DNA from 4 places in the Enterobacter sp. C3_dUdeg genome. Region 1 is predicted to be linked to each of the others. Evidence: predicted binding sites of a transcription regulator. Region 1 holds the regulator's gene; each other region holds the start of a gene.
What was found. Region 1 encodes CRP, which controls carbon source genes, mostly activating them, when cyclic AMP is high. Its sites were predicted from a motif close to ATGTGANNNNNNTCACAT; they were not measured.

Region 1 (7,873 bases):
CCGCTGGATGCCGCCGTCATTGTCTCCGCGCCGTTTATGCTTGAGCAGTGTAGCTACCACATGGATAAAGGCTTTTCCCGCGTCTATCAGCGCTACCTGCTCAACCTGCTGAAGGCCAACGCGGCGCGTAAGCTGAAGGCCTACCCGGATACCCTGCCGGTAAGCCTGCGCCAGCTGAAAAAGGTGCGTCGTATCCGCGAGTTCGACGACCTGATCACCGCGAAAATCCACGGCTTCGCCGATGCGATTGACTATTATCGTCAGTGCAGCGCCATGCCGCTGCTCAGCAAGATCACGCAGCCAACGCTGATTATTCATGCCAAAGATGACCCATTTATGGATCATCACTCGATCCCCGCTCAGGAATTCCTGCCCGACAACGTTCACTATCAGTTGACCGAGCATGGCGGCCACGTCGGGTTTATCGGCGGCACGCTGCGCCGCCCGAAAATGTGGCTTGAGGCGCGAATTCCTGACTGGCTGACCCCTTATCTGGACGGTGCAAAATGATTATTCCCTGGCAGGATCTGGCTCCCGAAACGCTCGATAATCTGATTGAAAGCTTTGTATTACGCGAAGGCACCGATTATGGTGAACAGGAACGCTCGCTTGAGCAAAAGGTCAACGATGTTAAGCGCCAGCTGAAAAGCGGCGACGTGGTGCTGGTGTGGTCAGAACTGCATGAGACGGTCAATATCATGCCCCGCAACGCGTTTCACGGCTGATCTTCCACCCTTTTCAGTCAGGGAGTTGCTATGTCTGCCAGACACCCGGTTATTGCCGTTACGGGGTCGAGTGGTGCGGGAACCACCACCACCAGCCTCGCATTTCGCAAGATTTTCGCCCAGCTGAATCTCCGTGCGGCGGAGGTCGAAGGCGACAGCTTTCACCGCTACACGCGTCCGGAGATGGACATGGCCATTCGTAAGGCGCGCGATTCGGGTAAACACATCAGCTACTTCGGCCCGGAGGCCAATGACTTCGGCCTGCTGGAACAAACCTTTATAGAGTACGGTAAGAGCGGCAAAGGGCAGTCCCGCAAGTATCTGCACACCTATGATGAAGCCGTACCCTGGAATCAGGTGCCGGGAACCTTTACCCCGTGGCAGCCGCTGCCGGAACCCACCGACGTCCTCTTTTACGAAGGATTGCACGGCGGCGTGGTCACGCCTCAACACGACGTGGCGCGCCACGTGGATCTGCTGGTCGGCGTGGTCCCTATCGTTAACCTGGAGTGGATCCAGAAGCTGACGCGCGACATGAGCGAGCGCGGCCATTCGCGAGAGGCGGTGATGGACTCCGTGGTGCGCTCCATGGAGGATTACATTAACTTCCTGACGCCGCAGTTCTCCCGCACCCATATCAACTTCCAGCGCGTGCCGACGGTGGATACCTCGAATCCGTTTGCCGCTAAAAGCATCCCGTCGCTGGACGAGAGCTTTGTGGTGATCCATTTCCGCAATCTCGAAGGCATTGATTACCCCTGGCTGCTGGCAATGCTGCAGGGCTCGTTTATTTCACACATGAATACGTTAGTCGTGCCGGGCGGAAAAATGGGGCTGGCGATGGAGCTCATCATGACGCCGCTGGTGGAGCGACTGATGGAAGGGAAGCAGATCGCGTGAGCATGTTCCCTCTCCCTGTGGGAGAGGGTTAGGGTGAGGGCATCAACACGCACGATGCCCCATCAATCACGCCTCGATCACTTCATACGAATGCGTGATTTTTACCGCTTTCTCCAGCATTAACGCCACCGAGCAGTACTTCTCCGCAGACAGGTCCACCGCACGCGAGACCGCCGCGTCTTTCAGCTCTTTACCGGTGACCACAAAGTGCAGGTTAATATGGGTGAACAGGCGTGGCGCCTCTTCGCGACGCTCTGACGTGAGTTTAACCTCACAATCCGTCACGTCATGACGTCCTTTTTGCAGAATCGACACCACATCAATTGCGCTGCATCCGCCTGCCGCCATCAGCACCATTTCCATTGGGCTGGGTGCTTTATCGCCGGAGTTACCGTCCATCAAAATCTGGTGTCCTGACGCGGACTCGCCCAGGAACGTTAAACCTTCAACCCATTTCACGCGCGCTTGCATATTCATTAACTCCAACGTTGCATTTTTGGTGACAGATTACGCGTGCGTTACATTTATCGCAATGGAAGGCGACCTGCATCATGCTGAAGCGAGACACCAGGAGACACGCGGCGAAAGCTATGCTAAAACACTCAGGATGCTACAGTAATACATTGACGTTACACGTGTATGCAGAGGACATCAAACTTTACTGGCTGCGAAACGTTACGGTAGCCGACTTCCCAGGGTATGGGTAAGAATTCGATTGCAACCCCAGAGTCCGGATGCATCTGATGACTCTGGTGACAGCTTATAACAGAGGATAACAGCGCATGGTGCTTGGCAAACCGCAAACAGACCCGACTCTCGAATGGTTCTTGTCTCATTGCCACATTCATAAGTACCCATCGAAGAGCACGCTGATTCACCAGGGTGAAAAAGCGGAAACGTTGTATTACATCGTTAAAGGCTCGGTGGCAGTGCTGATCAAAGATGAAGAAGGGAAAGAGATGATCCTTTCTTATCTGAACCAGGGCGATTTCATCGGTGAACTGGGCCTGTTTGAAGAGGGCCAGGAACGTAGCGCCTGGGTTCGAGCAAAGACAGCATGTGAAGTGGCTGAAATTTCTTACAAGAAGTTCCGTCAGCTGATTCAGGTTAACCCTGACATCCTGATGCGTCTTTCTTCCCAGATGGCGCGCCGTCTGCAGGTCACGTCAGAGAAAGTGGGTAACCTCGCCTTCCTGGACGTTACCGGCCGTATCGCACAAACCCTGTTGAACCTGGCGAAACAGCCAGACGCCATGACCCACCCGGACGGCATGCAAATTAAAATTACCCGTCAGGAAATTGGTCAGATCGTCGGCTGCTCCCGTGAAACAGTGGGCCGTATCCTGAAAATGCTGGAAGATCAAAACCTGATCTCCGCCCACGGTAAAACCATCGTGGTCTACGGAACGCGTTAATTCCGCTTAAACGGCGTGCCATCGCAAGGTGTCACGCCGTTTTTGTCTCTACTCCCCATGTGGCGCAGGCTGATCTATCACCCGGAAGTTAACTACGCACTGCGACAAACGCTGGTGTTGTGTCTTCCTGTGGCCATAGGCCTGATCCTCGGACATCTTCAACAAGGCCTGCTGTTTTCCCTCGTGCCCGCCTGCTGCAACATCGCCGGTCTGGACACGCCGCATAAGCGTTTTTTCAAACGCCTGATCGTTGGTGGCTGCCTGTTTGCGGGCTGTAGCCTCGCCGTACAACTCCTGCTTGCCCGGGATATCCCGCTGCCGCTGATCCTGACCGTACTTGCGATGACCCTTGGCGTCACGGCGGAAATCAGTTCGCTGCACGCTCGCCTGCTTCCCGCCTCGCTGATTGCGGCCATTTTCACGCTGAGCCTCGCCGGGAACATGCCGGTGTGGGAGCCGCTGCTGATCTACGCCTTGGGGACATTATGGTACTGGCTGTTTAACTGGTTTTGGTTCTGGCTGTGGCGTGAGCAGCCGCTGCGTGAATCCCTGAGCCTGCTCTATGTGCAGCTTGCGGATTACTGCGAAGCCAAATACACCCTGCTCACCCAGCATACCGACCCGGAAAAATCCTTACCGCCGCTGCTGACGCGCCAGCAGAAGGTGGTGGATCTCATAAGCCAGTGCTATCAGCAGCTGCATATGCTCGCCGCCAACAAGAACCACGAGTACAAGCGGCTGCTGCGCACCTTCCAGGTCGGGCTGGATCTACAGGAGCATATCTCCGTAAGCCTTCACCACCCGCAGGAGGTGCAAAAGCTGGTCGAGCGCAGCCACGCCGAAGCGGTGATCCGCTGGAACGCGCAGACCGTCTCGGCACGCCTGCGCGTGCTGGCCGATGATATTCTCTATCACCGTTACCCGACGCGCTTTAACATGGACAAGCAGCTGGGCGCGCTGGAGAAAATCGCCCGCCAGCATCCCGATAACCCGGTCGGCCAGTTTGCCGCCTGGCACTTCAGCCGCATCGCCCGCGTGTTGCGCACGCAGCGCCCGCTTTATCCCCGCGACCTGATGGCGGATAAGCAAAAACGGCTTCCGCTATTGCCCGCGCTCAAAAGCTATCTTTCTCTTAAATCGTCCGCTCTGCGCAACGCCGCAAGGATCAGCGTGATGCTCAGTACCGCCAGCCTGATGGGTATGGCGCTGCACCTGCCGAAACCCTACTGGATCTTAATGACCGTGCTGTTTGTCACCCAGAACGGCTACGGCGCCACGCGGGTGCGTATTCTGCATCGGGCTGGCGGAACGCTGGCCGGGCTGATCATTGCAGGCGTGACGCTGCACTTCCACGTGCCGGAAGGCTATACCCTGGCAGGGATGCTGGCGATTACGCTGGTGAGCTACCTGATTATCCGCAAAAACTACGGCTGGGCGATGGTGGGCTTTACGGTGACGGCGGTATATACGCTGCAGTTGCTCACGCTCAATGGCGAACAGTTTATTGTCGCCAGACTGATTGATACCCTGATCGGCTGCCTGATTGCCTTTGGCGGCATGGTCTGGCTGTGGCCGCAGTGGCAGAGCGGGCTGCTGAGGCAGAACGCCCACGACGCGCTGGAAGCCGACCAGCAGGCTATTCGCCTGATCCTGAGCGACGATCCGCAGCCCTCCCCGCTGGCCTATCAGCGGATGAAGGTCAACCAGGCGCACAACGCCCTGTTTAACTCGCTCAACCAGGCGATGCAGGAGCCGGGCTTTAACTCGCACTATCTGGCAGACATGAAGCTCTGGGTGACGCACAGCCAGTTTATCGTCGAGCACATTAACGCCATGACCACGCTGGCGCGCGAGCACACGATGCTGACGCCGGATCTGGCGCAGCGCTATTTGCAGTCGTGTGAAATTGCGTTGCAGAGGTGCCAGCAGCGTCTGGAGTATGACGCGCCGGGCGAGTCGGGCGACTCAAACATTCTGGAAGCGCCGGAGACGTTGACCCACGGGCCAATGAGCACCCTGGAGCAGCATTTACAGCGCGTTCTGGGGCATCTGAACACCATGCACACCATTTCGTCGGTGGCATGGCGTCAGCGTCCGCATCACGGCATTTGGTTAACGCGCCGGCTAAAGCGAACCGAGTATTAGCCTTTTACGATCTTCTCGACCGCTGCGGCAAAGCGGGTTAAACCGTCTTCGATGTCTTTGTCTTCTACCACCAGCGACGGCGCAAAGCGCATCACGTCAGGCCCGGCATTAAGCACCATCACCCCTTCGTGGGCGGCGGCGTGCAGGAAGTCGCGCGCCCGGCCTTTGTACTGCGGCTTCAGCTCGGCGCCAATCAACAGCCCCATCCCGCGAATTTCGCTGAACACATCGTACTGTTCATCAATCTTTTGCAGGTGTTTTACGAACAGCTCGCGCTTCGCGCTCACGGCGTTCAACACCTCCGGCGTGTTGATAATGTCGAATGCGGCACCCGCCACGGCACTCGCCAGCGGGTTACCGCCGTAGGTGGAACCGTGAGAACCGACGTGGAACGCGGAGGCGATCTCCTGCGTCGTCAGTACCGCACTCACCGGGAAACCGCCGCCGAGCGCTTTGGCGCTGGTCAGGATGTCCGGCGTCACGCCGTAATGCATATAAGCGAACAGATCGCCGGTACGCCCCATCCCGCACTGCACTTCATCAAAGACCAGCAGCGCCTGATGCTCGTCGCACAGCGCGCGCAGCCCTTTCAGGAATTCCGGAGTTGCCGCCGTCACGCCGCCTTCCCCCTGGATCGGCTCGACAACAACGGCGCAGGTATGGTCGTCCATGACCGCTTTCACCGCGTGCAGATCGTTAAACGGCACGTGGACAATGTCGGCCGGTTTCGGGCCAAACCCGTCGGAATACTTCGGCTGGCCGCCAACGGAGACGGTAAAGAAGGAGCGTCCGTGGAAGGCATTGTGGAAGGCGATGATTTTGGTTTTGTACGGGCTGTGGCGCGTTGTCGCGTAGTAGCGCGCCAGCTTAAACGCAGTTTCGTTGGCTTCAGTGCCGGAGTTCATAAACAGCACGCGCTCGGCAAAGGTCGCATCGATGATCTTGCGGCCCAGGCGCAGCGCCGGTTCGTTGGTGAACACGTTGCTGGTATGCCACAGGGTTTCGCCCTGGGTTTTCAGCGCCTCAACCAGCGCGGGATGGCAATGACCCAGCGCAGTGACCGCAATACCGCCCGCGAAATCCACATACTCTTTACCCTGCTGATCCCAGACGCGGCTGCCTTTTCCCTTCACCGGGATAAACTCAGCCGGTGCATAAATCGGCAGGATCACTTCATCAAATGTCGCGCGGGTAATTGCTGGTTGTTCAGTTGCCATGTCATGACCATCCATTTTTATGTCACAGTGATTGTGAAAATATAATCACAAAATATGCATAAAAAATCACAGCAAGGCAACAGATATTCAGCGATTGAGGAAATTTGCCAGCAGCGCGTGCCCCTGCTCGCTGAGGATGCTTTCCGGGTGGAACTGCACGCCTTCGAGGTCCCATTCGCGGTGGCGAATCCCCATGATCTCCTGCGTATCGCTCCAGGCGGTCACCTCAAAGCAGTCGGGCAGTGTAGACGGGTCAATCACCAGGGAATGGTAGCGCGTCACGGTTAACGGGTTATTGAGCCCCGTGAATACCCCGGTGCCGGCGTGGGTGACCGGAGAGGTTTTACCGTGCATCACTTTCGCGGCGCGCACGATGGTGGCACCAAACGCCTGAGCAATCGCCTGATGGCCCAGGCAGACACCCAGTATCGGCAGCTTGCCGGCAAAGTGCTGGATCACATCCAGAGAAATACCCGATTCCGACGGCGTACACGGCCCCGGAGAAATCACGATTTTCTGCGGAGCCAGCGTCCCGATATCGGCCAGTCCGATCTCGTCGTTGCGGCGGACAACCACCTCTGCACCCAGTTCACAAAAATACTGGTAAAGGTTCCAGGTGAAGGAATCGTAGTTATCAATCAGCAGAATCATGGCGGCCCCCGAAAAAAATGCCGCCCTATTCTACTCAGATTCCCGCGCTTCGCTCACTACTTTGGCAAAGATAGCGTTCAGCGCGGTTAAATCCCCCGTTGCGCCGCTTCGGTTAGCCGCCACCCACTGGTCGGGATCGATATCGCGCCAGTCCAATGCGTAGCCCGCGTGGAGCGCCAGCTGCTCGAAGAAAACGCGTTGGGCAATACCGTTGCCGCGCATAAACGGATGCAGCATGTTGATTTCGCAGTAATAGTGGCTAACCCGATCAACAAACGCCGCTTTCTCAAGACCCACGAGATACTTTTCGCTTTCCAGCGCCGCCATCAGCTCATTACCCATCTTCTCGATGTATTCGAAATGGCAGAAAGGAATGTCACCCTTAAAAATATCGTCAGTGCGTAACTCGCCTGCCCGCTTCATCTCGCTGCGGTACAAATGACGATGAATAAGGCACAGATGGGGCAACCCGGGCGCGGAAGGCCCAAGCTCCAGCGTCTCAATATGGGGCTCTGAGGGACCATTACCTTTTTCAAGGAGACAACTGGCCTGTAAATTGACGTTACGCTGCTGTTCCCAGAGACGGGATTTTTGCTTGTCGGTGAGCTTTTTCACTTAACGCCTCCCTGAATAGTCCGTTTGCCACAAGTATAAGCAGCAAAACGCGCTTTCGCAGGGAGGGTCATATAACGCGGGCAGAAGAAGCCCGCGTTCAGAAGAATTACGGCAGAACTTTTGCGGAGAGGATAACCACCGGTTTTGACGGCACATTCTGGTACGGACCGACGTCGTGAGTAGGCACCTGAGAAATCTTATCGGC
Region 2 (7,873 bases), on a different contig from region 1:
ACCGTCTGCAGGAAAACTCCCTGTTCGATATCGTCGATACCATCCGTCAGGCCAAAGACGACCGTAACATCACCGGGATCGTGCTGGATCTGAAAGATTTCGCCGGAGGCGATCAGCCTTCAATGCAGTACATCGGTAAAGCGCTGCGTGAATTCCGCGACAGCGGCAAGCCGGTGATTGCCGTGGGCGACAGCTACAGCCAGGGGCAATATTATCTGGCGAGCTTCGCCAATAAAATCTGGCTCTCCCCGCAGGGGACGGTGGATCTGCACGGTTTTGCCACCAACGGCCTGTACTATAAATCCCTGCTCGACAAGCTGAAGGTTACCACCCACGTCTTCCGCGTCGGCACGTATAAATCAGCCGTCGAGCCGTTTATCCGCGACGACATGTCTCCTGCCGCCCGTGAAGCGGACAGCCGCTGGATTGGCGAGCTGTGGCAGAACTATCTCGGCACCGTTGCCGCCAACCGCCAGATTACGCCTGAGCAGGCGTTCCCCGGCGCGAAAGGCGTGCTGGATGGCCTGCGTAAGGTTGACGGTGATACCGCGAAATATGCTCTGGATAACAAACTGGTGGATGCCCTGGGCACCAGCGCCGAGATTGAAAAATCCCTGAGCAAGCAGTTTGGCTGGAGCAAAGAGGATAAAAATTACAGCGCCATCAGCATGTATGATTACTCGACGAAAAAGCCGGATGACAGCGGTAACAGCGTCGCGGTAGTGTTTGCCAACGGCGCCATCATGGACGGTCAGGAGACCCCGGGTAACGTGGGCGGAGATACTACCGCGTCACAAATCCGCGATGCTCGCCTGGATCCGAAAGTGAAAGCGATCGTCCTGCGGGTGAACAGCCCTGGCGGCAGCGTCAGCGCCTCCGAGGTGATCCGCGCTGAACTGGCCGCGGCGCGTGCCGCCGGCAAGCCGGTCGTCGTATCCATGGGCGGAATGGCCGCCTCCGGGGGTTACTGGATCTCAACCCCAGCCAACTACATCGTAGCCAACCCAAGCACGCTGACCGGTTCGATTGGCATCTTTGGGGTGATCAACACCGTGGAGAATAGCCTGGATTCTCTGGGCGTGCATACCGATGGCGTGGCCACCTCTCCGCTGGCGGATGTGTCGGTGACCAAATCCCTGCCGCCGGAGGTTTCTGAGATGATGCAGCTCAGCATTGAGAACGGCTATAAGCGCTTTATCACCCTGGTGGCGGACTCGCGTAAAAAGACGCCTGAGCAGATCGACCAGATCGCACAGGGCCACGTCTGGACCGGCCAGGATGCGAAGAGCAACGGTCTGGTGGACAGCCTGGGCGACTTCGATGACGCGGTTAAGAAAGCCGCCGAGCTGGCGAAGCTCAAGCAGTGGCATATCGAGTATTATCAGGACGAGCCGTCGTTCTTCGATATGGTCATGGACAGCATGTCCGGCTCGGTACGCGCCATGCTGCCGGAGGCGATGCAGGCTTACCTGCCTGCGCCGGTCGCCACGGCGGCGAAAGCAATGAAGGCGGAAAGCGACAAGCTTGCGGCCTTTAACGATCCACAGAGTCGTTACGCGTTTTGCCTGACCTGCGCTAACGTCCGTTAAAAACCGTCCCCTCTTCCCGCGAAGAGGGGATTTTTTTCTTTTGAAGAACAAGAACTCACTACCATGCAGAAGAAATCGATTTATGTAGCCTACACTGGCGGTACCATCGGTATGCAGCGCTCTGAAAACGGCTATATCCCTGTCTCCGGTCACCTTCAGCGTCAGCTTGCGCTGATGCCAGAATTCCACCGTCCGGAAATGCCTGACTTCACCATCCACGAATACGAGCCGCTGATGGACTCCTCCGACATGACGCCGGAAGACTGGCAGCACATCGCGGATGACATTAAAGCCCACTACGACCAGTACGACGGCTTTGTGATCCTGCACGGCACCGACACCATGGCGTTTACCGCCTCGGCGCTCTCCTTCATGCTGGAGAACCTGAGCAAGCCGGTTATCGTCACCGGGTCGCAAATTCCGCTGGCGGAGCTGCGCTCGGACGGGCAGATCAACCTGCTGAACTCCCTGTACGTGGCGGCGAATTACCCGATCAACGAAGTGTCGCTGTTCTTCAATAACCGGCTGTATCGCGGCAACCGTACCACCAAAGCCCATGCTGACGGTTTTGACGCCTTCGCCTCCCCTAACCTGCAGCCGCTGCTGGAGGCCGGGATTCATATCCGTCGTCTGGGCACGCCGCCTGCGCCGAACACCGCCGGCGAGCTGATCGTGCATCCGATCACTCCGCAGCCGATTGGCGTGGTCACTATCTACCCGGGTATCTCCGCCGACGTGGTGCGTAACTTCCTGCGCCAGCCGGTGAAAGCGCTGATTTTGCGCTCCTATGGCGTCGGCAACGCGCCGCAGAACGGCGAATTCCTGAAAGAGCTTCAGGAAGCCAGCGAGCGCGGAATTGTGGTCGTGAACCTGACCCAGTGTATGTCCGGAAAGGTCAACATGGGCGGCTATGCCACCGGCAACGCGCTGGCACATGCGGGGGTTATCAGCGGCTTCGATATGACCGTTGAGGCAACGCTGACTAAACTTCACTATTTACTGAGTCAGGATCTGGACATTCAGTCCATTCGCAGCGCGATGATGCAAAACCTGCGCGGCGAGCTGACCCCGGACGAATAAGGAGTGCTCATGAAGCAACGCGCCCTGCTACTGGTCGATTTGCAAAATGATTTCTGCGCGGGCGGTGCGCTGGCCGTCGCCGAAGGTGACAGCACCGTTGACGTGGCAAACACGCTGATTGACTGGTGCAAAGCCCGCGGTGAAGCGGTTGTCGCAAGCCAGGACTGGCACCCGGCGAACCACGGCAGCTTTGCCAGCCAGCACGACGTCGAGCCTTTCACTCAGGGAGAACTCGACGGGCTGGCGCAAACCTTCTGGCCGGATCACTGCGTACAGCAGACGGAAGGCGCGGAGCTGCATCCGCTCCTGAACCAGAAAGCCATCGACGCGGTGTTCCATAAAGGTGAAAACCCGGCTATCGACAGCTATAGCGCGTTTTTTGATAACGGGCATCGCCAGAAAACGGCGCTGGACGCGTGGTTACGCCACCATGAAATCACGGAGCTGATCGTGCTGGGCCTGGCGACGGATTACTGCGTGAAGTTTACCGTGCTGGACGCGCTCCAGTTGGGGTATACCGTCAGCGTCATCACCGACGGCTGCCGCGGGGTAAACATTCACCCGCAGGACAGCGCTCAGGCGTTTATGGATATGGCTGCGGAAGGCGCAACGCTGTATACGCTCGAAGACTGGCTGGAAACACAGGCGTAGTCTTTTACGCCCTCTCCCTGTGGGAGAGGGTATCAACCTGCACCGTTATTGCATTTTCATCGTCGCAATCGGCTTCGGCGTGATGCCAAAGTCTTCTTTCAGCTCGCGCTTGCTCTTCATGACCATCTGGCCTTTGGTGTCGATCGTCATGTGCTGCGCGTCGGTGTTATTGCGCGCCTGCCACAGCATCACCAGCTGAAGACTGTTCTCTTTTTGCTCCGGCGTCAGCGCAACGCCGTCGGGCCATTTTCCCAGTTCTACGGCGGTCACCAGACGCTGATAAATCTCCGGCGTCATGCCGCTAATCATGTCATCAATATTCACTCTCGCGCCCTTTCAAAGGAATAATTTGCTGAATCGTTTTTTCAACCCTTAATCTGGTCACCGTTTTCATCATCGGTGAAGCTCATTGAGGCCGAATTTACGCAGAAACGCTCGCCCGTAGGCTGGGGGCCATCCGGGAAGACGTGCCCAAGGTGCGCATCGCAGTTGCCGCAGCGAATTTCCGTACGCACCATACCGTGCGACGAGTCGGTCAGGTAGCGGATGGCCTCATCGCTCACCGGCTCGTAGAAACTCGGCCAGCCGCAGCCAGAATCAAATTTCGTTTGTGAATTGAACAGAGGCGCATCGCAGACCAGGCAGTGGTAGACGCCGTCTCGCTTGTTGTGCAGTAAACGCCCGGTGAACGGCGGTTCCGTTCCGTGATTCTGCGTCACGTAAAACTGCATTTCTGTGAGGTTTTTTTTCAAATCGTCAGGGTTACGTTGGTTCGACATATGCTTACATCTCGCTGTAGAAACAGACATCTTTCAACCCGGATTCTAACAAAACATTAACACCCTTGCGTGCACTTTTGATCTAAACTTATGTGTCGCGAATAAGCGGTCAGGCAATTGTGATCACGTTCACATTTTTATCCTGCGAGGACTTTAAAATCCCGGCTCAGCCCCCATATGGGTGCAAGCTCAAAGGGAAAGTGAGGCGAGTCAGTCGCACAAACGTTAGTCACAGGATTGATTTGTCGCAATGATTGACACGATTCCGCTTGACGCTGCGTAAGGTTTTTGTAATTTTACAGGCAACCTTTTATTCACTAACAAATAGCTGGTGGAATATATGACTATCAAAGTAGGTATCAACGGTTTTGGCCGTATCGGCCGTATTGTTTTCCGTGCTGCTCAGAAACGTTCTGACATCGAAATCGTTGGTATCAACGATCTCCTGGACGCTGAATACATGGCGTACATGCTGAAGTACGACTCAACTCACGGTCGTTTCGACGGCACCGTTGAAGTGAAAGACGGCCACCTGGTTGTTAATGGCAAAACCATCCGCGTTACTGCTGAAAAAGACCCAGCTAACCTGAAATGGAACGAAATCGGTGTTGACGTTGTTGCTGAAGCAACCGGTATCTTCCTGACCGACGAAACTGCGCGTAAACACATCACCGCTGGTGCGAAGAAAGTTGTTCTGACTGGTCCTTCCAAAGACAACACCCCAATGTTCGTTCGTGGTGCAAACTTCGAAACTTACGCTGGCCAGGATATCGTGTCTAACGCATCCTGCACCACCAACTGCCTGGCACCGCTGGCTAAAGTTATCAACGACAACTTCGGCATCATCGAAGGTCTGATGACTACCGTTCACGCGACTACCGCTACTCAGAAAACCGTTGATGGCCCGTCTCACAAAGACTGGCGCGGCGGCCGTGGCGCGGCTCAGAACATCATCCCATCCTCTACCGGTGCTGCTAAAGCTGTAGGTAAAGTACTGCCAGAACTGAATGGCAAACTGACTGGTATGGCGTTCCGCGTTCCAACTCCTAACGTATCCGTTGTTGACCTGACCGTTCGTCTGGAAAAAGCTGCTTCTTATGAAGAAATTAAGAAAGCGATCAAAGCTGCTTCCGAAGGCGCAATGAAAGGCGTTCTGGGCTACACCGAAGACGACGTTGTATCTACCGATTTCAACGGCGAAATCTGCACTTCAGTATTCGATGCTAAAGCAGGTATCGCACTGAACGACAACTTCGTGAAACTGGTTTCCTGGTACGACAACGAAACTGGCTACTCTAACAAAGTACTGGACCTGATCGCTCACATCTCCAAATAAGTTGAGATGAGTGTTTGATCCAAAAAGGCGACTTCGGTCGCCTTTTTTATTGTTTTTAGACAGAGGATTGCTTAATGACTAATAAAATTTTTGCACTTCCGGTAGTCGAACAACTTACCCCTGTGCTCTCCCGCCGTCAGATTGACGGTGCTGATGTCATCGTCGTTGACCACCCACGCGTTAAAGCCTCCGTAGCGCTCAACGGCGCCCACCTGCTCTCCTGGAAACCGGAAGGCGAAGCAGAAGGCTTATGGCTGAGCGATGCGACCTCCTTCAAAAAAGGGGCCGCAATCCGCGGTGGCGTACCGATCTGCTGGCCGTGGTTCGGCCCGTCCGCACAGCCGGGTTTGCCGTCTCACGGTTTTGCCCGCAACCAGCAGTGGACGCTGAAAGCGCATAACGAAGATGACAACGGCGCAGTGCTGACCTTTGAGCTGCAGGCTAATGATGAAACCCGCGCCCTCTGGCCGCACGATTTCACCCTGTATGCCCGCTTCAAGCTGGGTAAAACCTGTGAAATCGAACTGGAAGCTCACGGCGAGTTCGAAACCACCTCTGCCCTGCACACCTATTTCAACGTGGGTGATATCAGCGCCGTGAAGGTGAGCGGCCTGGGCGATGCCTATATCGACAAAGTGGATAACGCGAAAGAAGGCAAACTGAGCGACGGCGTTCAGGCATTCCCTGACCGTACCGACCGCGTTTACCTGCACCCGGAAGCGTGCAGCGTGATCCACGACGGCGCCCTGAACCGCGGCATTGAAGTGGTCCATCATCATCACAGCGACGTGGTGGGCTGGAACCCGGGCCCTGCGCTGTCCGTCAGCATGGCCGATATGACGGATGAAGGCTACAAAACGTTTGTCTGCGTGGAAACCGCTTGCGTGAGCAACCCGCAAAAAGCGAGTGAGGAAAAACCGTCCCGTTTAGGGCAGACGATTCGCATTGTTAAGCGATAAACTCCCTGCACCACGCTAAAGCAAACGGGGCGCAAGCGCCCCGTTTTGATGCATAAATTGCACTAAATTAATGCACAATCAGAACTTGTAGCTCACACCCACAGAGAAGATGCCTGCCCAGGACTTATCGACCATCGGGCTATCCTTCACTTCATCGCTCAGACGCTCATAGCGGCCGGTACCGTACACGCTCCAGTCACCGAGGAAGTTGTAGCTCGCGGTCAGCTCCAGGTAAGGATCCCAGCCGTCATCTGCACTGTAGCTTTTCAGACCACTGCGGCGGGACTCGTTTTTAGAGACGCCGTAGTAGTAATCGTTGTAGTTCTCGCTGTTGTACTGCACACCGATACCCGGCGTCAGGGTGAGCCCGCCGTTGGTGTAGCGGTACAACCACGCCAGATCCCAGATAAAGCCGTTGCTGTTATCCAGCGTGTCACCCGCCAGGGCCGTACGCAGGAAGCCATACTCGGTGTTATGTACATACGAGAGCCCGGCCATCATGGTGCTTTTACGCTTGTCGAGCTGGCGAAGCGCATGGCTGTCGCTGTCACCCGGCTTGAAGTGCGTTGGGTCGTAGTAGGCCATGATGGAGAGCTTATCGGCCTTATCGTTCCAGAGATAGTAGCCGCCGCCGAGCCCGCGGAACCAGACGTTGTCGCCTTCATAGGTGATAACGGGAACAGGATAAACATCACGGTCATACTGTTTATACGGGCTGTTAATGACGCCAACACCCGCGCCAACCGTCCACTGACTTTCCGCCTGCGCGGTGTTCACTGCGGTTGCGGCAAGGATGCCTAATGCCAGAAGTTTGAGTTTGGTCACAATCCATTCTTTCCTGTAGTCAAATAATCAGCGGATGAAGTGTAACCGCCATTCCCGTACATCCCAAAATTTTTTGCCTGCTAATCAGTCTGATTAACCCGTTATTTTTAACTTTTCAGATGACAACACGCTTTCATTTATATGACCACTGAATGAAAAACGTGCATTTGTCTTATAACGACAGTGGAAATTTTTGGATGAGTTATTGATATGTCATTGAAAGTAGATTTTCTGGGCATGCAAGTTTTGCAAATGCCATCTACGCTTTAATTTAAGAAGAGTTTTCCTGAACACCCTGCGGTTCTTAGCGTCTGACCTGGCACACAGGTTGCTGCTCTGGCAGTGAGGTGCGAGAGATTCTCTTCCGGGAGCCTCCACTACTCATACGAACGGCTCTTATCCTGTGCTAAAAAACGAAAGGACGGCATGCCATGAATATATTCGATCACTATCGCCAGCGCTATGAAGCTGCCAAGGACGAAGAGTTCACACTGCAGGAGTTTCTTACCATCTGTCGGCAAGATCGCAGTGCCTATGCCAATGCGGCAGAACGGCTATTGATGGCCATTGGTGAGCCAAACATGGTTGACACTGCCCTGGAGCCTCGGCTTTCCCGTCTCTTTTCGAATCGGGTGGTCGCCCGATACCCGGCGT
Region 3 (7,873 bases), on a different contig from region 1:
GACGTTCAGCTTGCGCCATTCACCGGAGACCAGACGACCAATCACCAGCGACGCGAAGCCGATCATAATGCCGGTCACGATGTTACAGGTCAGGACGATGAAGACCGCGGTAATCAGGCCAGACATCGCGTCCACGAAGTCCGCAAAATCGATTTTCGCTACGTTGCTCAGCATCAGCAGGCCAACGTACATCAGCGCTGGCGCGGTCGCATACGCCGGAACCAGATAGGAGAGCGGAGAGAGGAACAGGATCAGCATGAACAGCACGCCGACGGTGATCGCCGTCAGGCCGGTTTTACCACCTGCCGCCGTACCCGCTGCGGATTCGATGTACACCGCCGCAGGCGCCGCGCCCACCAGGCCGGAGAAGACGCTGCTCAGGGAGTCGGTAGTCAGCGCTTTGCCGCCGTCAATAATCTGACCGTCTTTATCCAGCAGGTTCGCCTGACCGGCCACCGCACGAATGGTACCGGTCGCGTCAAACACGGCGGTCATGACCAGCGCCAGCACGCTTGGCAGGATCACCGGGTTCAGCGCGCCAACGATATCCAGGCTGCCAATCAGGGAGTTGCCTTTGTCATCGCTCAGCGACGGCATGGCGAAGATACCGGAGAAGTGTACGGTTGGATCGAAAATCAGGCCGACAATAGAAACGCCGATAATGGTCAGCAGAATGCCGCCAGGCACCTTCAGTTTTTCCAGACCGATAATCACCGCCAGACCGATCAGCGACATGATCACCGGGAAGCTGGCGAAGTGGCCCAGAGCTACCGGCAGACCGTCCAGCGGGTTCTTGATGACCAGACCGACGCCGTTGGCGGCGATCAGCAACAGGAACAGGCCGATACCGATGCCGGTACCGTGCGCCACGCCCTGCGGCAGGTTGCGCAAAATCCAGCTACGGATGCCGGTCGCTGAAATCACGGTAAACAGCACACCCATCAGGAACACGGCACCCAGCGCAACCGGTACGCTGATGTGCTGACCCAGCACCAGGCTGAACGCGGTAAACGCGGTCAGAGAGATGGCGCAACCAATCGCCAGCGGCAGGTTCGCCCACAGACCCATCACGATGGAGCCCACGCCGGCCACAAGACAGGTCGCCACAAAGACAGCCGCTGGCGGGAAGCCTGCTTTGCCCAGCATGCCCGGCACAACGATGACGGAATAAACCATCGCCAGAAACGTTGTCAAACCGGCAACAATTTCCTGGCGCACGGTGCTGCCGCGGGCCGAAATTTTAAACATGGCGTCAAGTGAACCGCCAGTACGCGCAGATGGCGTAGACATAGAAAACATCCCCTGAGAGTTTTTTAGGAAGTCCGTAAGCGAGGTGGAGACGCCACTGCCAGCTGAACGTCAAATCCTTGTGTTGCGTTTGTGACGAAAGGGCGTCACAAAAAAAGCAAACGTTTAGCTCCGCGCTTACAAACGGGTGGTCAAATTAAGGCAAACGATTATCTAGCGTAATCCCCGCCCTTTTCAACTGAACTTTCTCGTTTTTCGCTAAAATTCACTTATGACGCTGAAGAAATAAACAGAGGATGCGCAAACGTTATCGTCTATGCGCAATTTGTTTACATTTCAGTCCTCGCCCGGGATAGATAATGGGCCCCCCTGTTCCAGGGTTCTTTGCCAGCCTGGGGTGTTCTCAACTTTTGTCTTCCACGCCAGAATATGCGGCAGATTAGCGATACCGCCTCGCGCCAGCAGGGCAAAGATCGGGAAGCTCATCTGGATATCGGCCATGCTGAGCGAATCCCCGGCAAACCAGCTGTTTTCGGCAAGATGTGACTCAATAAAGCGCGCATGGGTTTCCAGCTGACGGTTGAGATACGCTTTCTGCACCCCCTGCCCCAGCGCTTTGCCCAGGGTTCTGATACCAAACGGCACCGGCGGCTTGCCGAGGCTGTTGAAGACAAGCTTCATTAACAGCAGCGGCATCAGCGATCCTTCGGCGTAATGCAGCCAGAAGCGGTATTGCACCTTATGCGCCGGATCTAAAGGTTTAAGGCGTGACTCGGGATCGTACGTTTCCTGCAGGTACTCCAGGATGGCGCCCGACTCTGCAAGGATCAGTCCGTTATCTTCGATAACCGGCGATTTGCCCAACGGATGCACCTTTTTGAGAGCCTCCGGCGCCAGCATATTCTTTTCGCGCTGGTAGTGGACGATCTCATAAGGCAGGCCGAGTTCTTCCAGCGCCCAGATCGCGCGGTGCGAGCGCGACTGGTTAAGGTGGTGTACCGTGAGCATGGTTTTCTCCTGTTATTCATACTTTTTAACTATAGAAAATTGAACAACACCGCGAAAAAAATTCGTCTAAAAAACGGTCGGTGAGGCTGGCGAAAAAACGGGTCTTGCATAGAATTAAAGTGTCAGCACAATCCGGAACCTCCCCAACCAGCTCGACACTGAGGGGTGCTGATGTCGGGGGAAACCCTCCCGTGAACCAGCGGGATAGAGTGAAAGACAAAGACCGGGAAAAACTAAAGCGCCCTTATGTGGCGCTTTAGTTCTTTATAATGCTTTTGCCGGGTGGCGCTTCGCTTACCCGGCCTACGTTCCCGGTTTTGTAGGCCGGGTAAGGCGCAGCCGCCACCCGGCAAACCGGCCGCACAATCTCAATCCTCTTCCAGCAGCCGCGCCCCCGTCCCCTGCTCGCCCAGCCTGTCGCCGGGGTTACGCAACGGACAATCGCTACGCGACAGGCAGCCGCAGCCGATGCAGCCATCCAGCTCGTCACGCAGCGCGACCAGCGTATGAATACGCCTGTCCAGCTCTTCACGCCACTGGGACGACAGCTCTTTCCACTCTTTCGGGCTAAGCGTATGCCCTTCCGGCAGCACGCCAAACGCCTCGCCGATCGTGGCCAGGGGAATTCCGATTCGTTGCGCAATTTTGATAATCGCCACGTAGCGGAGCACGTCGCGAGTATAGCGACGCTGGTTGCCCCCGTTGCGGATGCTTTTAATTAACCCTTTGCTTTCATAGAAGTGGAGCGCGGATACCGCAACGCCGCTTCGCTTCGCCACTTCACCGGGAGTTAACAGCGCTTTAATTCGCGGCAATCTCTTTTCCATAAAACCTCTTTACCTCAAGTTAACTTGAGGAATTATACTCGCCCGCAGAGAAAACGACGAATTAACCGAGATAGTTGTATCTACAGAGGGGCAACCTTATGTCGCATCAGCAGATTATTCAGACGCTTATTGAATGGATTGATGAACATATCGACCAACCGTTGAACATTGATGTGGTCGCTAAAAAGTCGGGCTATTCGAAATGGTATTTACAGAGAATGTTCCGCACGGTCATGCATCAGACGCTGGGTGAGTACATTCGCCAGCGCAGACTGCTGCTGGCGGCGCAGGCGCTACGCTCAACGCAGCGGCCCATTTTTGATATCGCGATGGACCTTGGCTATGTGTCGCAACAAACCTTTTCCCGCGTGTTTCGCCGCGAGTTTGACCGCACGCCGAGCGACTATCGCCACCAGTTGAATTAATCGCCCTCAGTGCAAAGGCTGCTGCTGCCAGGTCATAAATTCCTGGGGCGGCATCGCTTTCGCGAAGTGCCATCCCTGACAAAACTGGACGCCGCGCTTCAACAGCCAGCTTACCTGCTCTGCCGTCTCTACCCCTTCCGCAATGGTTTTCAGCCGCAGGCTTTGCGCCATCTCGATAATATGCTCGGCGATCAGGTGACTGGTACTGTTGGTCGTTAAGGTATCGATAAACGATTTATCGATTTTCAGAATATCCACGTTCAGCGAGTAGAGGTTGTGCAGGTTCGAGTAGCCGGTACCAAAATCATCGATCGCGACTTCATAACCCGCCTGACGGAAAGCCTGAATCACCGGGGTGGTTTTTGGCACATCGATAAAACCGCGTTCCGTCACTTCTATTTTGATTTGCTGCGCACGGACGGCGTAGTGGCGGGCCTTGTCGGAAATCATGGCGATCAGCCGCGAGGAGTGGAAATCCGTGGCCGACAGGTTAATCGAAATATAGAGATGCGGATGCTCGGCCAGGAAATGGCCCAGATCGTTGAACACCTCCTCAACGACATAGTCCGTAATCCGCTCGCTCATCCCCTCATTTTCCGCCAGCGGGATAAACTCAGCCGGGCTCATCACCTGCCCATTAAAGCCAGGCCAGCGCAACAGCGCCTCCGCACCCACACACTGGTTATTCTTAATATCAATAATCGGCTGATAGTGGACGCAAAGCTGTCGTTTGTTCAGCGCGCGGTGCAGTAAGCGCCCCGGCGAATTAAGCTCACGATGGGTACGCGACCATACCAGCAAAATAATAATGCTGCAGATCATGCCCAGCGGTAGCGTCAACGTCGCCTGGTGATAAAGCGTTTCATAAAAGCGTTTATTTGATGTCGAGACAATGGCCGCAATCGGTCTTTTGGGAGATGTTACGATCGTATAAAAGCGGTTATCTTTTTGAAATACCGATTCCTTATCCCGAATCATCGAATTTAATAAAGAAACATTGGCTTTCTGGCTGACGGAAAAGAAAGCATTGGTTACCGTGTCGTACACACCCCAGGAGAGAGAATGATCCGCGGACATGACTTCGCTGTATGAAAGCGGATTGACGACCACCACATAATTTCCGCGCTGCATATATGTCATTTTATAGCCAGTATAAAATGGGGTATCGCGATAATAATAGATAGCGACGTCAGGTTTGCGCGTGTAATTAGCGACAGGAATGGCGTAGGGGTGATCCGGTGTAAAAACGGTCGAACAAAGAAAATTCTGACCTTCAGCGTAAATTAAATCGGCGACAAACAGGCGGCCACGAACAACGTTCAGCATATATTGACGGTGTCCCGGCGTGCAAAGCTCGCCCTGATATTTTACCGCCTCGTCCCTGGCAAGCTCAACCTGTTGAATAACCAGCTCTGTTTTGTCTAAAGCCAGTTCAGCAAATGTGCGTAGCTGGGCGCTTGTTTCAGACACGGCACGCAGTTGGGCAAACCATAGCGCAAGCATCACCGGCAGCATAACTACCATGATGATCCCTACCACCCTGAGCATTTTGCGCCGCGCGCTACGATTCATTTCCCGCCCTATATCCCTGCATGTTGTACGCCTGTAGTACTTAAGGCCGGATGCTTTGTTAAACAGGTGATTACGTTGCATGAATCATGCGAAGTTAGCAACTGACTTTTAGTATTAAAAATCTTAAATTTCGTTATGCCGATAATATTTTCCCGTAAGTTAAACTGTAAGTATTCGTTCCGTTTCAATTAAGGAAAATAATTATCCAGCCCGTCAGGCAGACGGGAAGATAACACAACAGACAATCGTTGATTAAGCCAAACGTCTGACAGCATGAAAAAAGTACAATTTCATCATGACGTTTTATGCTATTTGCTCTGAGGCATTGTGTCCGTTGATTTATAAATAGTCAGCCTACACCACAATATTTTGAGTATTGGCGGAGAATAATGCCCCTCTTATAAAAAACGAATTTGCGCTATCCCCACTTGCCCGAAGCGCGTTTTCGGCACGCTGTGGGTCCGCCTCCTCATGCGCCGAAGGCAGGACCAGCCCGCACAATCGCCTTTTCTGAGGAATAAAATCCTCTTTTTTGATCGCACAGATACTGGCGAATAAATCAACAAATGTGATATAGTTCACACATATTTTGTAACGAGAAACACCGTTTCATTCAGTTCGTCTGTTTTATAGAGGATGGGTTTTATGGCAACCATTACTACCAGCATGGTTCTCCTGCGCTGGCCTTTGTTGAGTGCGGTACTGATGTTTCTAGCCAGCACGCTGAACATTCAGTTTCGTAAATCTGACTATGCGGGCCTTGCTGTCATCAGCACCCTGCTGGGGCTGGGTGCGGCCTGCTGGTTTGCAACGGGCCTGCTTGGCATCACCCTGCTGGATATCGCTGCCGTCTGGGAAAACATTAAAGTGGTGATGGTTGAGGCGATGAGCCATACGCCGCCAGACTGGCCGATGGTGATTACCTGATCCCTTCCGGAATAAAAAAACCCAGACGCTAGTCTGGGTTTTTTGTTTTCAGCACGCGGAAATCAGAACGGAATGTCGTCGTCGAAATCCATTGGCGGTTCGTTAGACGGCGCCGGAGCAGACTGCTGCTGCGGACGAGACTGTGCGCCGCCGCTGAACTGGTTGCCGCCCTGCGGCTGCTGAGGCTGACCCCAACCGCCCTGCTGCTGGCTCTGACCGCCACCTGCCGGTGCACCACCGCCCTGACGGCCACCCAGCATCTGCATGGTGCCGCCCACGTTGACCACGACTTCTGTGGTGTACTTCTCAGCGCCGGCCTGATCGGTCCATTTGCGGGTACGCAGCTGGCCTTCGATATAGACCTGAGAACCTTTACGCAGATACTCACCGGCCACTTCGGCCAGTTTGCCAAACAGCACTACACGGTGCCATTCGGTCTGCTCTTTCATCTCACCGGTCGCTTTATCACGCCAGGATTCGGAAGTAGCCAGCGTAATGTTGGCAACTGCGCCACCACTCGGCATGTAGCGTACTTCCGGGTCCTGGCCCAGATTACCGACGAGAATCACCTTGTTTACGCCTCTGCTGGCCATGTTCGTGTCTCCTGAATACGTTTCTTAATAGTGTAAACGCGCGAGTGTACCATTTCCACGCGGCAATTTGCATAGTTGCGTAGTCGGTTCAGAAATCTCTCGCGGACTCTACATTGTTACACAGCCAATCAGAAAATGCATTCCAATACTGTATATTCAAACAGGTCAAATTGTGTCATAATTAGCCGTTTCTGACAGCCGTTTGTCCTTCAAACAAATCAGGCAATCCGTGTTCCAACCGGGAAAGGTGAATGGATAAGATCGAAGTTCGGGGCGCCCGCACCCACAATCTCAAGAATATCAACCTCATAATCCCTCGCGACAAACTCATTGTCGTGACCGGGCTTTCGGGGTCTGGCAAATCCTCACTGGCTTTCGACACTTTGTATGCCGAAGGACAGCGTCGTTACGTTGAATCGCTCTCTGCGTACGCGCGTCAGTTCCTGTCGCTGATGGAAAAACCGGATGTCGACCACATTGAAGGGTTGTCCCCTGCTATCTCTATTGAGCAGAAGTCCACCTCGCATAACCCGCGTTCAACGGTCGGTACCATTACCGAAATTCATGACTACCTGCGTCTGCTGTATGCCCGCGTGGGTGAGCCGCGCTGCCCGGACCACGACGTCCCGCTGGCGGCCCAGACCGTAAGCCAGATGGTGGATAACGTGCTGTCGCAGCCGGAAGGCAAACGCCTGATGCTGCTGGCGCCGATCATTAAAGAGCGAAAAGGCGAACACACCAAAACGCTGGAAAACCTGGCAAGCCAGGGCTATATCCGCGCCCGTATCGACGGCGAGGTGTGTGACCTGTCCGACCCGCCAAAGCTGGAGCTGCAGAAGAAGCACACCATCGAAGTGGTGATTGACCGCTTTAAGGTACGCGACGATCTCGCCACGCGCCTGGCGGAATCTTTTGAAACGGCGCTGGAACTCTCTGGCGGCACGGCCGTGGTCTCCGACATGGACGACCCAAAAGCGGAAGAGCTGCTCTTCTCCGCCAACTTCGCCTGCCCGATTTGCGGCTACAGCATGCGCGAGCTCGAGCCGCGCCTGTTCTCATTCAACAACCCGGCGGGCGCGTGCCCGACGTGTGACGGCCTGGGCGTCCAGCAGTATTTCGACCCGGACCGCGTGATCCAGAACCCGGAGCTGTCGCTGGCGGGCGGGGCCATTCGCGGCTGGGACAAGCGTAACTTCTACTACTTCCAGATGCTGAAATCGCTGGCAGAGCACTACAAGTTTGACGTCGAAGCACCGTGGGCGAGCCTGAGCCC
Region 4 (7,873 bases), on a different contig from region 1:
AGCAGCGTTTCTGTCGCCAGGTCTTCCGGCGTGACGCGCGTTTTGGCGGCCAGCGGGTGGTCCGGCGCCAGCACCAGGCGCACTTCATAATCAAACATCGGCGAATAGTGCAGGCCGCTGCGCGGCAGGATGTCAGAGGTCATGACCAGATCCAGCTCGCCCTGCTGCAGCGACGGCTGCGGGTCAAAGGTCACACCGGATTTGAAGTCCATCTCCACCTGCGGCCACTTCTGGCGGAAGTTTTCAAGCGCGGGGGTCAGCCACTGAATACAGCTGTGGCACTCAATGGCGATGCGCAGTTTGGTCTGCTGCGGTTCGTTACACGCCTGCAGCGCGCTCGCGATTTGCGGCAGTACCTGATTCGCCAGCTGAAGAAGAATTTCACCCTGCGGCGTAAAGCGTAGCGGCTGGCTCTTACGCACAAAAAGACGGAAGCCGAGGCGTTGTTCCAGATCGCTGAACTGGTGAGAAAGGGCGGACTGGGTCTGGTGCAGCGTGGCCGCAGCCGCCGCGAGCGAACCGCAGTTCCGCAACGCTTGTAGCGTTTTCAGGTGTTTAATCTCGATCATGAAAGTCCTTCACTTCGCCATGAACATATTGCGCTTGAGGAATATACAGTACCTGCCAATTATAGAAGTGTAAACATCTGGACGTCTAAATAACGAATTTCACAAGGGGCACACCATGACAATCCGCAATCACACTCTCGGTTTCCCTCGCGTCGGCCTGCGTCGCGAGCTGAAAAAAGCGCAAGAAAGCTACTGGGCGGGTAATGCCACCCGTGAAGAACTGCTGGCGGCAGGACGCGAGCTGCGCGCCCGCCACTGGGATCAGCAAAAACAGGCGGGCATTGACCTGCTGCCGGTGGGCGATTTCGCCTGGTACGACCATGTTCTGACGACCAGCCTGCTGCTTGGCAACGTGCCGGCTCGTCATCAGAACAAAGATGGATCGGTAGATATCGATACCCTGTTCCGCATCGGCCGTGGCCGCGCGCCGACGGGTGAGCCAGCGGCAGCGGCGGAAATGACCAAGTGGTTTAACACCAACTATCACTATATGGTGCCGGAGTTCGTCAAAGGTCAGCAGTTCAGGCTGGCCTGGACGCAGCTTCTGGACGAAGTGGATGAAGCGCTGGCGCTGGGCCACCAGGTGAAGCCGGTGCTGCTCGGGCCGGTAACGTACCTGTGGCTGGGCAAAGTAAAGGGCGAGCCGTTTGACCGACTCAGCCTGCTGAAGGATATTCTGCCGGTCTACAAACAGGTACTGAGTGAGCTGGGCAAACGCGGCATTCAGTGGGTGCAAATCGACGAACCGGCGCTGGTGCTTGAGCTGCCGCAGGATTGGCTCGATGCCTTCAAACCGGCGTATGACGCGCTCACCGGTCAGGTAAAACTCCTGCTGACGACCTATTTTGAAGGCGTGACGCCGAACCTGAAGACCATTACCGCGCTGCCGGTCCAGGGCCTGCACGTTGACCTCGTACACGGTAAAGATGATGTGGCGGAGCTGCACAAGCGTTTGCCAGCGGACTGGCTGCTCTCTGCCGGGCTGATCAACGGCCGTAACGTCTGGCGCGCCGATCTCACCGAGAAATACGCGCAAATCAAAGACATCGTCGGCAAACGTGAGCTGTGGGTGGCCTCGTCCTGTTCGCTGCTGCACAGCCCGATCGATCTGAGCGTAGAGACCCGTCTGGATGCCGAGGTGAAAAGCTGGTTTGCTTTCGCCCTGCAAAAATGTGAAGAGCTGACGCTGCTGCGCGACGCGCTGAACAGCGGCGACACGGCGGCGATTACCGAATGGAGCGCGCCGACCCAGGCGCGCCGTCACTCGGCGCGCGTGCACAACCCGGCGGTGGAAAAACGCCTGGCGGCCATCACCGCCCGGGACAGCCAGCGGCAGAGCCCGTACGAGGTGCGCGCCGAAGCGCAGCGCGCCCGCTTCAATCTGCCCGCGTGGCCAACAACGACGATCGGTTCTTTCCCGCAAACTACGGAGATCCGCGGCCTGCGCCTGGACTTTAAAAAGGGCAATCTGGATGCGAATCACTACCGCACCGGCATCGCGGAACACATCAAGCAGGCGATTATCGAGCAGGAACGCCTGGGGCTGGACGTGCTGGTGCACGGCGAGGCCGAGCGTAACGACATGGTGGAATACTTCGGTGAGCACCTGGACGGCTTTGTCTTTACCCAGAACGGCTGGGTGCAGAGCTACGGCTCACGCTGCGTGAAGCCGCCGGTGGTTATCGGTGACGTCAGCCGCCCGGAAGCGATCACCGTGGAGTGGGCGAAGTATGCCCAGTCCCTGACCGACAAGCCGGTAAAAGGGATGCTCACCGGTCCGGTGACCATTCTCTGCTGGTCGTTCCCGCGTGAAGACGTGACTCGTGAAACCATTGCCAAACAGATCGCCCTGGCGCTGCGTGATGAGGTGGCGGATCTGGAAGCGGCAGGCATTGGCATTATTCAGATTGACGAACCGGCCCTGCGCGAAGGCTTGCCGCTGCGCCGCAGCGACTGGGATGCCTACCTGCAGTGGGGCGTGGAGGCGTTCCGCATCAACGCCGCGGTGGCGAAGGACGACACCCAGATCCACACCCACATGTGTTACTGCGAATTCAACGACATCATGGATTCGATTGCCGCGCTGGATGCCGACGTGATCACCATCGAGACCTCGCGTTCAGACATGGAGCTGCTGGAGTCGTTTGAAGAGTTCGACTACCCGAATGAAATCGGGCCGGGCGTGTACGACATTCACTCCCCGAACGTGCCGAGCGTGGAGTGGATTGAAGCCCTGCTGAAAAAAGCGGCCCAGCGCATTCCGGCAGAGCGCCTGTGGGTGAACCCGGACTGCGGACTGAAAACCCGCGGCTGGCCGGAGACGCGCGCGGCGCTGGCGAACATGGTGAAGGCGGCGCAAAACTTGCGTCAGGCTTGATGATGCGTAGGCCCGGTAAGGCATAGCCGCCACCGGGCTTTTTTTATTACGCTTTCTTACCGCCGTACTGGCTAAACCACGCCAGCATTCTTTGCCAGCCATCTTTGGCTGATTCTGCGTGATAGCTCGGACGATAATCGGCGTTAAACGCGTGCCCGGCATCCGGATACACCACGATCTCTGCCTTCGCATTGGCCGCACGGAGCGCATGGCGCATGGTCTCTACCGAATCCAGAGAAATACCGGTGTCCTGACCGCCGTAAAGCCCTAACACGGGGGCGTTTAGCTCCGTGGCGATATCGACGGGATGTTTCGGTGAATTCAGCGTTTTCTCACCCACCAGTTTGCCGTACCAGGCGACAGCGGCTTTGAGCTGCGGGTTATGCGCGGCATACAGCCAGCTAATGCGTCCACCCCAGCAGAAACCCGTGACCAGCAGACGATGCGGATCGCCGCCGTTGCGCGCCGCCCAGCTGGCGACGTGGTCGAGATCGGCCAGCACCTGCGCGTCCGGGACTTTGCTCACCAGGTTGCTGAGCAGTGTTGGAATATCGCTGTAGTCGTTCGGATCGCCCTGACGGAAGTAGAGCTCTGGCGCAACGGCCAGATACCCTTCCAGCGCCAGTCGGCGGCAGAGGTCGCGAATGTGTTCGTGAACACCAAATATCTCCTGAATCACAATCACGATGGGCAGCGGACCGTCTGCTGATTTTGGCCGTGCGTGATAAGCAGGCATATTCTCCCCCTGCGAGGGAATGGAGGTCTCGCCCGCGGTAATTGCCGCTTCTGGCGTCGACACGATGGTTGAAGCATGTGGGGCCGCAGCAGGTGCAAAACCGGTTTTTTCAGTCATGGCATTCTCCGTACCAATGAGTTAGCGCAAAGGTAAATATAGACACCAGGTTAACAACTCACAGTGCCTTAAACGGTCTATCTTTTGTGCAGCACCTGGCGTTATAACTTGTTAATGTGATGTGAATCACTTTTTTATGGAAATTCAATGTAATAATTTTCATTCATGGTGAGGTGTGTCACGAAAATATGCTTACTGCTTCTGTAAAGTACCGTTTTACTTCTTCTGACTAACCGACCCACAGAGGAGTCACCTATGTCTAAGTCTGATGTTTTTCATCTCGGCCTCACCAAAAACGATTTACAAGGGGCTACGCTCGCTATCGTCCCTGGCGATCCTGAGCGTGTGGAAAAGATCGCCGCGCTGATGGATAAGCCGGTCAAGCTGGCTGCCCATCGTGAGTTCACCACCTGGCGCGCAGAGCTGGATGGCAAAGCGGTGATCGTGTGCTCTACCGGTATCGGTGGTCCGTCTACGTCTATTGCTGTTGAAGAGCTGGCACAGCTGGGCATCCGTACTTTCCTGCGTATCGGCACCACCGGCGCTATCCAGCCGCACATCAACGTCGGCGACGTGCTGGTCACGACCGCGTCCGTTCGTCTGGACGGCGCAAGCCTGCACTTTGCACCGATGGAATTCCCGGCAGTGGCTGATTTCGAATGCACCACCGCGCTGGTTGAAGCCGCGAAATCCGTGGGCGCAACCACCCACGTGGGCGTCACCGCCTCTTCCGACACCTTCTACCCGGGCCAGGAGCGTTACGACACCTTCTCAGGCCGCGTGGTTAGCCGTTTCAAAGGCTCAATGGAAGAGTGGCAGTCCATGGGCGTGATGAACTACGAAATGGAATCCGCAACGCTGCTGACCATGTGCGCAAGCCAGGGTCTGCGTGCCGGTATGGTGGCGGGCGTGATCGTCAACCGCACCCAGCAGGAGATCCCGAACGCCGAAACCATGAAGCAGACCGAAAGTCATGCAGTGAAAATCGTGGTGGAAGCAGCGCGTCGCCTGATCTAATCCTCTCTTCTGAAATCAAAGGCCGACGCGTTCGGCCTTTATTTTTTGCGTAGCGCCTCGCAGGAAAACCCTTTCAAACTGGACGTTTATACAGCACAATTCTATTTTGTGCGGGTAATACGTTGATGCAGGGGGCATTGTGGATATCTCAATCCTGATTTACGCGGTGATTGCGCTGGTGGGCTTAGGGGTTGGCTGGCTAATTTCCAGCTACCAGCATGCACAGCAGAAGGCCGACCAGCTGGCCGAGCGAGAAGAGATGGTCGCCGATTTAAGCGCGACAAAACAGCAGCTTGCTTTGAGCGAACACTGGCGCGACGAGTGCGAACTGCTCAACAACGAGCTGCGTAACCTGCGAGACATTAACACCTCGCTGGAGGCCGATCTCCGCGAAGTCACTACCCGCCTTGAATCCACCCAGCTGCATGCGGAAGACAAAATCCGCCAGATGATCAACAGCGAGCAGCGCCTCAGCGAACAGTTTGAGAACCTCGCCAACCGAATTTTTGAGCACAGCAACCGCCGCGTTGACGAACAGAACCGCCAGAGCCTGAACAGCCTGCTGACGCCGCTGCGCGAACAGCTGGACGGTTTTCGCCGTCAGGTGCAGGACAGCTTTGGTCAGGAAGCCCGCGAGCGACACACGCTGGCGCATGAGATTCGCAATCTTCAGCAGCTGAATGCGCAAATGGCGCAGGAAGCGGTCAACCTGACCCGCGCGCTGAAAGGGGATAACAAAACCCAGGGCAACTGGGGAGAAGTGGTGCTGACCCGCGTGCTTGAGGCCTCTGGTCTGCGCGAAGGATACGAGTACGAAACGCAGGTGAGTATCGAAAACGATGCCCGCTCGCGTATGCAGCCGGATGTCATCGTGCGGCTGCCGCAGGGTAAAGATGTGGTGATTGACGCCAAAATGACGCTGGTGGCGTATGAACGCTACTTTAATGCGGACGATGACTACACCCGCGAGTCTGCGCTGCAGGAGCACATTGCCTCCGTACGTAATCATATTCGCCTGCTTGGCAGAAAAGACTACCAGCAGCTGCCGGGTTTGCGCTCGCTGGACTATGTTCTGATGTTCATCCCGGTAGAACCCGCGTTCCTGCTGGCACTCGACAGACAGCCTGAACTTATCACCGAAGCGCTCAAAAATAACATTATGCTGGTCAGCCCCACCACGCTGCTGGTGGCGTTACGCACCATTGCGAACCTGTGGCGCTATGAGCACCAGAGCCGCAACGCGCAGCAGATTGCCGATCGTGCCAGCAAGCTGTACGACAAAATGCGCCTCTTCGTGGACGACATGTCTTCAGTCGGGCAGAGCCTGGATCGTGCGCAGGATAACTACCGCCAGGCGATGAAAAAACTCGCCTCCGGACGCGGCAATCTGCTGGCACAGGCTGAATCATTCCGCAGCCTGGGGGTTGAGGTTAAACGCGAGATTAATCCGGAATTGGTCGAACAGGCCACCGCCCAGGACGACGAATTTCGCCTGCGAGAAGGTGCGAACGAACAAAAGACAAACAGTGAAGACACCACGTTAGCGGCGGATTTGTCACCAGACGAGACTCCTGCGCGTTTCATTCACGGTGGTTGAAACGTAGGGCAAACGCGCCCAATCTGTTACACTTCACGAACATTTTACTGATAAGCAGGCTCTGAGATGGCTGACGATTCACAAGACACAACGCACTTTGGCTTTCAGACTGTCGCCAAAGCGCAGAAAGCTGACATGGTGGCCCACGTATTTCATTCCGTGGCGGCGAAGTACGATGTGATGAATGACCTGATGTCGTTCGGCATTCATCGCTTGTGGAAGCGCTTCACCATTGACTGCAGCGGCGTACGTCGTGGACAAACGGTGCTGGATTTAGCCGGCGGCACGGGCGATTTAACCGCCAAATTCTCCCGTCTGGTGGGCGAAACCGGTCGCGTAGTTCTCGCCGATATTAATGACTCCATGCTGAAAATGGGACGCGAAAAGCTGCGTAACATCGGCGTGGTGGGGAATGTGGAGTATGTGCAGGCAAACGCCGAAGCGCTGCCATTCCCGGACAATACCTTTGACTGCATCACGATCTCTTTCGGTCTGCGTAACGTGACCGATAAAGAAAAAGCGCTGCGCTCTATGTACCGCGTGCTGAAGCCGGGTGGACGTCTGCTGGTGCTCGAGTTCTCTAAACCGATCATTGAGCCGCTGAGCAAAGCCTACGACGCCTATTCCTTCCACGTGCTGCCGCGTATTGGTGAGCTGGTGGCTAACGACGCTGAAAGCTACCGCTATCTGGCGGAGTCTATCCGTATGCACCCGGATCAGGACACATTAAAAGCCATGATGCAGGACGCGGAATTTGAGAACGTTGAATATTTCAACCTGACGGCCGGTGTCGTCGCGCTGCATCGCGGTTACAAATTCTGAGTGGAGGTGTCCCGTGCCCTTTAAACCCTTAGTCTCCGCAGGCGTCGAGAATGTACTGAACGCTTTTCTGTATCGCGCCCCGGCGCTGAAAGCTGCACGTCAGCGGCTTAACGGGAAGGTATTACGCATTGTTTTAAAAGAGTTATCGACGCCGCTTGTGCTGGTATTCAGCGAACGTCAGCTTGACGTTCTGGGGGCGTGGGAAGGTGAGGCCGACTGCTCGGTCATCACGCACATGAGCGTGCTGCCAAAACTGCGTGATCGCCAGCAGTTAACGGCGCTTATCCGCAGCGGTGAGCTGGAAGTGGAGGGCGACATTCAGGTCGTGCAGAACTTCGTTGCGCTCACCGATCTGGCGGAGTTCGATCCGGCGGAGCTGCTCGCGCCTTTTATCGGCGACATTGCCGCCGAAGGTATCGGGAAAGTCCTTCATGGTGGCGCCTCCTTTGTGCGTAAAAGCCTTCAGCGCCAGCAACGCTATGCGGCGGAAGTGCTGACTGAGGAGTGGCGAATGGCGCCCGGGCCACTGGAAGTTGCATGGTTTGCGGAAGAGACCGCTGCTGTTGAACGTGCAGTTGATGCGTTAACCAAACGGCTGGAAAAACTGGAGGGCAAATGACGCCTGGTGAAATTCGGCG

Region 2: a site for CRP is predicted at 4,217-4,234, ahead of msrB (peptide-methionine (R)-S-oxide reductase MsrB). Genes of this name have one in related genera too.
Region 3: a site for CRP is predicted at 5,647-5,664, ahead of AC27FC_RS18545 (YjcB family protein). Genes of this name have one in related genera too.
Region 4: a site for CRP is predicted at 3,914-3,931, ahead of udp (uridine phosphorylase). Genes of this name have one in related genera too.

What each region holds. Positions count from the first base shown of each region.
Region 1 covers NZ_BAAKFX010000005.1:40,148-48,020, forward strand. Annotated here, with positions in the region: gene AC27FC_RS14015 (hydrolase) at 1-510, shown strand, start outside; gene AC27FC_RS14020 (YheU family protein) at 507-725, shown strand; gene AC27FC_RS14025 (phosphoribulokinase) at 756-1,625, shown strand; gene AC27FC_RS14030 (OsmC family protein) at 1,692-2,096, opposite strand; gene crp (cAMP-activated global transcriptional regulator CRP) at 2,408-3,040, shown strand; gene AC27FC_RS14040 (YccS/YhfK family putative transporter) at 3,098-5,185, shown strand; gene argD (bifunctional acetylornithine/succinyldiaminopimelate transaminase) at 5,182-6,402, opposite strand; gene pabA (aminodeoxychorismate synthase component 2) at 6,490-7,053, opposite strand; gene AC27FC_RS14055 (putative adenosine monophosphate-protein transferase Fic) at 7,084-7,668, opposite strand; gene ppiA (peptidylprolyl isomerase A) at 7,775-7,873, opposite strand, start outside.
Region 2 covers NZ_BAAKFX010000001.1:1,416,313-1,424,185, forward strand. Annotated here, with positions in the region: gene sppA (signal peptide peptidase SppA) at 1-1,589, shown strand, start outside; gene ansA (asparaginase) at 1,653-2,669, shown strand; gene pncA (bifunctional nicotinamidase/pyrazinamidase) at 2,679-3,320, shown strand; gene AC27FC_RS06720 (YeaC family protein) at 3,366-3,629, opposite strand; gene msrB (peptide-methionine (R)-S-oxide reductase MsrB) at 3,686-4,099, opposite strand; gene gapA (glyceraldehyde-3-phosphate dehydrogenase) at 4,440-5,435, shown strand; gene AC27FC_RS06735 (D-hexose-6-phosphate mutarotase) at 5,510-6,394, shown strand; gene AC27FC_RS06740 (MipA/OmpV family protein) at 6,473-7,219, opposite strand; gene yeaG (protein kinase YeaG) at 7,651-7,873, shown strand, end outside.
Region 3 covers NZ_BAAKFX010000010.1:43,824-51,696, forward strand. Annotated here, with positions in the region: gene ghxP (guanine/hypoxanthine transporter GhxP) at 1-1,290, opposite strand, end outside; gene AC27FC_RS18525 (glutathione S-transferase family protein) at 1,585-2,256, opposite strand; gene soxR (redox-sensitive transcriptional activator SoxR) at 2,625-3,083, opposite strand; gene soxS (superoxide response transcriptional regulator SoxS) at 3,182-3,508, shown strand; gene AC27FC_RS18540 (EAL domain-containing protein) at 3,515-5,080, opposite strand; gene AC27FC_RS18545 (YjcB family protein) at 5,726-6,007, shown strand; gene ssb1 (single-stranded DNA-binding protein SSB1) at 6,070-6,600, opposite strand; gene uvrA (excinuclease ABC subunit UvrA) at 6,852-7,873, shown strand, end outside.
Region 4 covers NZ_BAAKFX010000017.1:14,843-22,715, reverse strand. Annotated here, with positions in the region: gene metR (HTH-type transcriptional regulator MetR) at 1-569, opposite strand, end outside; gene metE (5-methyltetrahydropteroyltriglutamate--homocysteine S-methyltransferase) at 685-2,946, shown strand; gene AC27FC_RS22175 (dienelactone hydrolase family protein) at 2,993-3,799, opposite strand; gene udp (uridine phosphorylase) at 4,055-4,816, shown strand; gene rmuC (DNA recombination protein RmuC) at 4,956-6,413, shown strand; gene ubiE (bifunctional demethylmenaquinone methyltransferase/2-methoxy-6-polyprenyl-1,4-benzoquinol methylase UbiE) at 6,480-7,235, shown strand; gene ubiJ (ubiquinone biosynthesis protein UbiJ) at 7,249-7,854, shown strand; gene ubiB (ubiquinone biosynthesis regulatory protein kinase UbiB) at 7,851-7,873, shown strand, end outside.